One region of the Pseudomonas sp. AS2.8 genome, then DNA from elsewhere that is predicted to be linked to it. Evidence: riboswitches for the same ligand, from Rfam matches in the RefSeq annotation. Region 1 holds a riboswitch; the other holds the start of a gene.
What was found. A riboswitch is a leader RNA that binds a small molecule or an ion and turns the genes downstream of it on or off. The one in region 1 is predicted to bind cobalamin.
Positions count from the first base shown of each region.

Region 2: linked by a shared signal. The riboswitch ahead of cobO (cob(I)yrinic acid a,c-diamide adenosyltransferase) and the one ahead of cobW (cobalamin biosynthesis protein CobW) in region 1 are both predicted to bind cobalamin.

Region 1 is NZ_JACHVV010000001.1:1,180,147-1,183,728, forward strand. Features, by position in the region: gene FHR73_RS05355 (ScpA family protein) at 1-130, shown strand, start outside; gene FHR73_RS05360 (cobalamin biosynthesis protein) at 121-495, opposite strand; cobalamin riboswitch at 770-1,096, shown strand; gene cobW (cobalamin biosynthesis protein CobW) at 1,199-2,251, shown strand; gene cobN (cobaltochelatase subunit CobN) at 2,257-3,582, shown strand, end outside.
Region 2 is NZ_JACHVV010000002.1:632,879-636,460, reverse strand. Features, by position in the region: gene FHR73_RS09930 (metallophosphoesterase) at 1-442, opposite strand, end outside; gene FHR73_RS09925 (YggL family protein) at 512-880, opposite strand; gene FHR73_RS09920 (four-helix bundle copper-binding protein) at 1,021-1,350, opposite strand; cobalamin riboswitch at 1,448-1,643, shown strand; gene cobO (cob(I)yrinic acid a,c-diamide adenosyltransferase) at 1,739-2,365, shown strand; gene FHR73_RS09910 (cobyrinate a,c-diamide synthase) at 2,359-3,582, shown strand, end outside.

The DNA of each region.
Region 1 (3,582 bases):
GACGTTCATGGCCATCCTCGAGCTGGTCAAGGAATCCCTAGTGGAGCTGGTGCAGAACGAGCCCTTCAGCCCCATCCACGTCCGCGCCCGGGTCAGGGACACCGACGCGGAAGAACTCGCTCAGGCGTAGGCCAGGGCTGCCGTCGCGGCCGCACTCTTGCGCTTGCTCACCAGCAACCGGGCACCTTCACCGGCCGCGGCCAGGGCCGCGGCTTCGGCCACGCTGGGGCTGCCAGTGTGCTGCAACACCAGGTCGCTGGCTGCGGTTATGCCGCGCTCTTGCGCCAGACGCTCGGCGGTGAAGCCGTGCAGAGGCAGCTGCCAACGCTGGGCGAGGGCGCGCAACCCGCTTTCCTCGAGTCGACTGGCAACGGTCGCCAGCGCGGTCAGCGCGGTGCGATCGCGCCGGGCTTCCCGCAAGACCCCGAGCGCCAGTTCGGCGAGTTCGTCCAGCGAACAGCCCTGGCGGCAGCCGAGGCCCAGGACCAGGGCCATTAGCCTTGAACGTCCATGCGGCGCAAGGAATCGCGGCAGCCCAGTCCGGGCCCTGAGCCGCTCAGCGGCCGAAGGGCGAGCCGGCCAAGGGCCGGGTGCCAGGCCGAAATAATGGTCCGGTACAGGATGGTGAGGGCGCGCGTGGTAGCGATCATGGCAGGTCTTGGGGCTGAGGAAGGCAGGCGGTGGCTCGCCCTTGGCGGACGCAGCGAGCAGACCACGCGCCTCGCCCGCCGGTCAAGCCTGGCTGATTGACACCCCGGCGGGGCGCTCGTAGCCTGTCGCGTTCCGAGGTGCTCTTGTCGGCAAGAGCTTGAAAGGGAACGCGGTGTGATACCGCGGCTGCCCCCGCAACTGTAAGCGGCATTTTTAGCCTCTCCACTAGAGCCTGTTCATAATTTGCTGCGCGTCGGCCAAACTGCGTTGAAGATGCTTTCGGAATGCTCATTTACCATTTGTAAACTCCGCTTCCTCAAGCATCTTCGCCTTGTTTGACTCTAGCTCGCGAAATTATGAACATGCCCTAAGGCCACTGCTCACGCGGGAAGGCCGGAGCCAGGCGCCGCGAGCCAGGAGACCTGCCTCGTCACGCTTCGAACACGCAACCGGGCGGGGTGATCCGGGCTGCCACCAGGGCCTCGCCGTCACGCGGGCGTCCGGCATGCCTGCCCGTCTTCTTTCGCTTTTTCTCTAAGGGCAGCCCATGAAAACCCTGGCCAAGACTCCCGTCACCATCGTTACCGGCTTCCTCGGTTCCGGCAAGACCACCCTGCTGCGGCACATGCTCGACCACGCCGAGGGCCGGCGCATCGCGGTGATCGTCAACGAATTCGGCGAGCTGGGCATCGACGGTGAGATCCTCCGCCAGTGCAGCATCGGCTGTAGTGAGGAAGAGGCCCAGGGCCGTGTCTTCGAATTGGCCAATGGCTGCCTGTGCTGCACCGTGCAGGAAGAATTCTTCCCGGTGATGAAGGAATTGGTGGCGCGCCGCGGCGACATCGACCACATCCTCATCGAGACCAGTGGCCTGGCCCTGCCCAAGCCGCTGGTACAGGCCTTCCAGTGGCCGGAGATCCGCAACGCCTGCACCGTGGATGCGGTGATCACCGTGGTCGACAGCCCGGCGGTGGCGGCCGGCACCTTCGCCGCCCATCCCGAGCAGGTGGATGCCCAGCGTCGCCAGGACCCCAACCTCGACCATGAATCGCCGCTGCACGAGTTGTTCGAAGACCAGCTCGCCAGTGCCGATCTGGTGATCCTCAACAAGGCCGACGGCCTGGACACCGAGGCGCTGGCCCGGGTGCGTGCCGAGGTGAGCGAAGAGCTGCCGCCGGCGGTCAAGGTGGTGGAAGCCAGTCGTGGCGTGCTGCCGCTGTCGGTGCTGCTGGGCCTGCAGGCCGAGTCCGAGGCGCACATCGACAGCCGTCCGACCCACCACGATCTGGAGGGTCATGAAGACCATGACCACGACGAATTCGACTCCTTTGGCGTCGAGTTGCCCGAGGTGGCGGAAGCGACCCTGCTGGCGGCCCTGGCCGAGGTGGTCAAGCATCATGGCGTACTGCGGGTGAAGGGCTTCGCCGCCATCGCCGGCAAGCCGCTGCGGCTGCTGGTGCAGGGCGTGGGCACCCGCTTCGACAAGCATTTCGACCGTACCTGGAAGACCGGCGAGACCCGCAGCACCCAGCTGGTGCTGATCGGTCAGGAGCTGGACCAGGCGGCCATCACCGCCCAGCTGCGCGCCGCGGTGGCCTGACCCAGATGCATCTGCTGCGTACCCAGCCGGGCGGTTTCGTCCCGGACGACGGCATCGCCCACCTGGCGCAGACACCGGGCGAGATCGTCGTGCTCTGCAGTGGCGACTCGCACCTGGCGCTGCTGGCCGAGGCGACCCGTAGCCTGGACGCCGGCTATCCGAGCCTGCGCCTGGCCAATCCCATGCAGTTGCAGAACCACGCCTCGGTGGATCTCTATGTCGAGGAGGTGCTCAGCCAGGCGCGGGTGGTGTTCATCTCCCTGCATGGCGGCCAGGGGTACTGGCGCTATGGCATGGAACGGCTGGCCGAGTTGACCGCGCGGGGGCTGACCCTGATCGCGGTGCCCGGCTGTGATCGGCCCGACCCGGAGCTGATGGCCCTGGGTACGGTGGCGCCCGAGCTGGCCGAACGGCTGTGGCGCTACCTGCGCCAGGGCGGCCTGGGCAATGCCCGGGATTTCCTGCATTGCCTGGCCACCGAATGCCTGGATGCCCGCTACACCTACGAGGCGCCACGGGAATTGCCAAGGGTGGCCGTCCATCATCCGGATGCCCTGGGCCTGGATGGTTGGCGCCAGCGCTGGCGACCGGATTGGCCCACCGCGGCGCTGCTGTTCTACCGCACCCACCTGCAATCGGCCAACACCGCCTTCGTCGATGTCTTCTGCCAGCAACTGGAAGCCCAGGGCCTGAATCCGCTGCCCATCGCCGTGGCCAGTCTCAAGGAGCCGGCCTGCCTGGAGGAGGTGGAACGGCTGCTGGACGAGACCGCCACGGCGCTGATCCTCAATACCACCGGTTTCGCCCAGTCCAGTCCGGAGCGGCCGAATCTGACGCCGTTCCGCCGCCCGGTGCCGGTGCTCCAGGCGATCTGCGCCCAGGACAATCGCGAGCGTTGGTTCGAAAACCCCCAGGGCCTGGGTGCCCGCGACCTAGCCATGCACATCGCCCTGCCGGAGCTGGACGGGCGCATCATCACCCGGCCGATCAGTTTCAAGGGCCTGGCCTGGCGCTGCGAGCGCAGCCAGAGCGACGTGGTCAACTACCAGGCCGATGGCGAGCGCATGGCCTTCGTCGCGCGGCTGGCGCGCAGCTGGATCGAGTTGGCGCGGCGTCCCGCAGCGGACAAGCGCATCGCCCTGATCCTGGCCAACTATCCGACCCGCGACGGCCGCATCGGCAACGGCGTCGGCCTGGATACCCCGGCGGCGGCGCTCAAGGTGCTGCAGGCGCTGCAGACGGCCGGCTACCCGGTGGCCAATCTGCCGGAGAGCGGTACCGCCCTGATCGAGCGCCTGCTCGGTGGGGTGACCAACGACAGCGCCCTGCGC
Region 2 (3,582 bases), on a different contig from region 1:
GCTTGCCCGGACCGGCGCGGCGCAGGCGCTCGGCCACGCGCTCGATCTGCGCGGTGCTTACCGCGCCATCCTTGTGGCGTTGCGGAGCGGTGGTGTTGAGCCCGACCAGCAGCAGCTCGTCGTTTTCGAAACTGGGCTCCAGATCCTGGCCGAAATGGCGGCGATAGTTGCCATAGGGCGTCAGGAAGCGCGCGAAGACATTGTACAGCGGCAGGTCGTGATTGCCCGGGATCACCAGGGTTCGCGGGATGCCGTAGCTTTCCAGGCGTTCGACGAAGGTCTTGGCGGCGGCGAATTGTCCGCGCCGGGCGCGCTGGGTGATGTCCCCGGAGAGGATGAGGACATCGGCGCCGTGTTCGCGGACATGGGCTTCCAGAGCCGCGACCACGGCGGGTTGCTCGGTGCCGAAGTGGGTATCGGAGATTTGCAGGAGGGTCGTCATGAGGACCTGGTTTCCAACGGATTCCCCTTTACGACCGCAACGGCCGCCAAGCTATCCGGCGAAGGCTAGTTAGACTTCGCCGTCGTGGTGCCAGGCGTCATGCAGATCGGAGGCGTTGGCTTCGCCGACTTCGGTACGGGCCTTGAGCCAGTCCAGCAGGGCGGTACGGTCTTCGGCGGTGGGCGAGGTGTAGCGCTTGTTGGCCATGATGGTGCCTTCGACCCAGGCGTTGTCGAAGCCGCCGATGTAGTCCAGCTTGCGCTCTTCGACGTAGTCGATGAAGTCGCCCAGGAAGGTGTCCAGATCGTCTTCGCTGAGTTCGTTCTTGAAGCTCACCTTGATTTCAAAGGCCAGTTCCTGGAATTCGCCCAGGTACTGCTTCTTGCGCAGGCGACGCTTCATGCGGCTCAAACGGGGATCTTGGTTGGTATCGGTCATGGCGAAGGCCTGGATATCGATTAAAGGGCGGGCATTATCCCTGGCGCCGACGGGTAATGCCAATGCCGACCGCTCCAGCGGTGGGTCGGCCGGGCCGTTTTGCCTGCGACCGGAGCGCGCAGTAGCGGAAAATGACCCGCTCAGGCCGCCATGGCCGCGCAGGCGTCGGCACAGGCTGCGCAGGCCCGGGCGCAGGCCTGGCAGTGATTGGCCTTGTGCTTGCCGCATTCGGCGGCGCAGGCACGGCAGGTGGCCAGGCACAGGGCGCAGGCTTCGGCGATGCGGTCGCTGCCGCGTTGCATGAAGGTGGCGGCCAGGCGGCAGGCATCGGCGCAGTCGCGGTCCAGGCGGACGCAGTCGCGCATCATGTCCAGATTGGCTTCGCCCAGGCAGGCGCTGGCGCAGGTTTCACAGGCGGCGGCGCAATCGAGGCAGGCCTTGATGCAGGCGGCGAGAGTGGCATCGTTCATCCGGTAGCTCCTGGCGGTGGGTGCCTAGGGTGGACCCGTCCGCGCGACGCCGAGTTCGGGTGGCGCCATCGATTGACGCTCTCCCGGGTAGTCCGTACCCTGCGCCCTTGCACGTGGTGCCCCGCCTGGAGCGGGGTGAAACAGGGAAGCCGGTCGAGCCGGCGCTGCCCCCGCAACGGTAGTTGAGCAGTAGCTGCGCGATGCCCACTGGCCCTGGCCGGGAAGGGGCGCAGCGGATGCCCCAGGGCATCGGCTCACCAGCCCGGAGACCGGCCACGCTTGCGTTCATCTCGGCGATGCGGAGGGCGTCGCGCGGCGTCGCCACCTGCCTTGCGCGGGCGGCGTCTCTGCCCGTTTCTCCGCCGCGCCCGCACCCGGAGAACCATCCATGACCGACACCCCCGATTCGACCAGCCCCGAGCGAGACGAGCGCCACCGCGCGCGCATGGTGCGCAAGAAGGCGGTGATCGATGCCCGCATCGCCGAAGCCCAGGACGAGCGTGGCCTGCTGCTGGTCCATACCGGCATCGGCAAGGGCAAGAGCAGCTCCGCCTTCGGCATGGCGGCGCGCGCCCTCGGCCACGGCATGAAGGTGGGCGTGGTGCAATTCATCAAGGGCCGCCGCGACACCGGCGAGCAACTCTTCTTCAGGCGCTTCCCGGACGAGGTGCGCTACCACGTCATGGGCGAGGGCTTCACCTGGGATACCCAGGACCGGGCCCGCGACCTGCAGTCGGCGGCGGCGGCCTGGGCGGTGGCGGTGGAGCTGCTGCGCGATCCGGCCATCGGCCTGGTGCTGCTGGACGAACTCAACATCGCCTTCAAGCACGGCTATCTGGACGTCGACCAGGTGCTGGCCGATCTGGCCGGGCGCCCGGCGCACCAGCACGTGGTGGTGACCGGGCGCGGTGCGCCGCCGGCGCTGGTCGAGGCCGCCGATACCGTGACCGACATGAGTCTGGTCAAGCATGCCTTCCAGGCCGGCGTCCGCGCCCAGCAGGGCATCGAATGGTAGGCCAGACGCGGCATTGCCCGGCGCTGCTGATCGCCGCCCCGGCCTCCGGTCAGGGCAAGACCAGCGTCACCGCCGCCCTGGCCCGGCTGCACGTTCGCCAGGGTCGGCGGGTACGGGTGTTCAAGTGCGGTCCGGACTTTCTCGATCCGATGATCCTCGCGCGCGCCAGCGGCGCACCGGTCTACCAGCTCGATCTGTGGATGATCGGCGAGGCCGAGAGTCGGCGCCTGCTGTGGGAAGCGGCGGGGGAGGCCGATCTCATCCTTATCGAAGGGGTCATGGGCCTGTTCGACGGCCAGCCCTCGGCGGCCGACCTGGCCGAGCGCTTTGGCGTACCGGTGCTGGGGGTAATCGACGCCGCCGGCCTGGCGCAGACCTTTGGCGCCCTGGCCTATGGCCTCGCCCACTACCGGCCGAGCCTGCCCTTCGCCGGGGTGCTGGCCAATCGCAGTGGCAGTCCGCGGCAGACGCAGCTGATCCGCGGCAGCCTGCCGGCGGGCATGACCTTCTTTGGCAGCCTGCCGCGCGATGCCGGCATCGAGTTGCCGAGTCGCCACCTGGGGTTGATCCAGGCCGACGAGGTCACCGACCTGGATCGTCGTCTGGACATGGCGGCCGATGCCCTGGGCGCCAGTTCCACCCTCGAATTGCCGCCGCCGGTAGCTTTTGCCGCACCTGAGCCGACCGCGGTCGAGCCGCTGCTGGCCGGGGTGCGGATCGGTGTGGCCCGGGATGCGGCACTGGCCTTCATCTACCAGGCCAATCTGGATCTCTTGCGCGCCCTGGGCGCCGAGCTGCAGTTCTTTTCCGTGCTCACCGACACGGCGCTGCCGGCGGTAGACAGCCTCTACCTGCCCGGCGGCTATCCCGAGCTGCACCTGCGGACGCTGTCCAACAACCTGGGCATGCGCGCGGCCATCCGCGCCCACCACGCGGCCGGCAAGCCGATCCTCGCCGAGTGCGGCGGCATGCTCTATCTGCTCGACGAACTGACCGACAAGGCCGGCGAATCCGCCAGCCTGCTCGGGCTGCTGCCCGGCAGCGCGCGGATGCAGGCGCGGCTCACCGCCCTGGCCCTGCAGTCGGTGGTCTTCGAGCAGGGCACCCTGCGCGGCCACACCTATCACCACTCCGCCCTGGAGTCACCCGAAGTGCCCTGGGCGCGCGGGCTGTGCCCCAACGGCAAGGCGGTGGCCGAGGCGGTCTACCGAGACGGT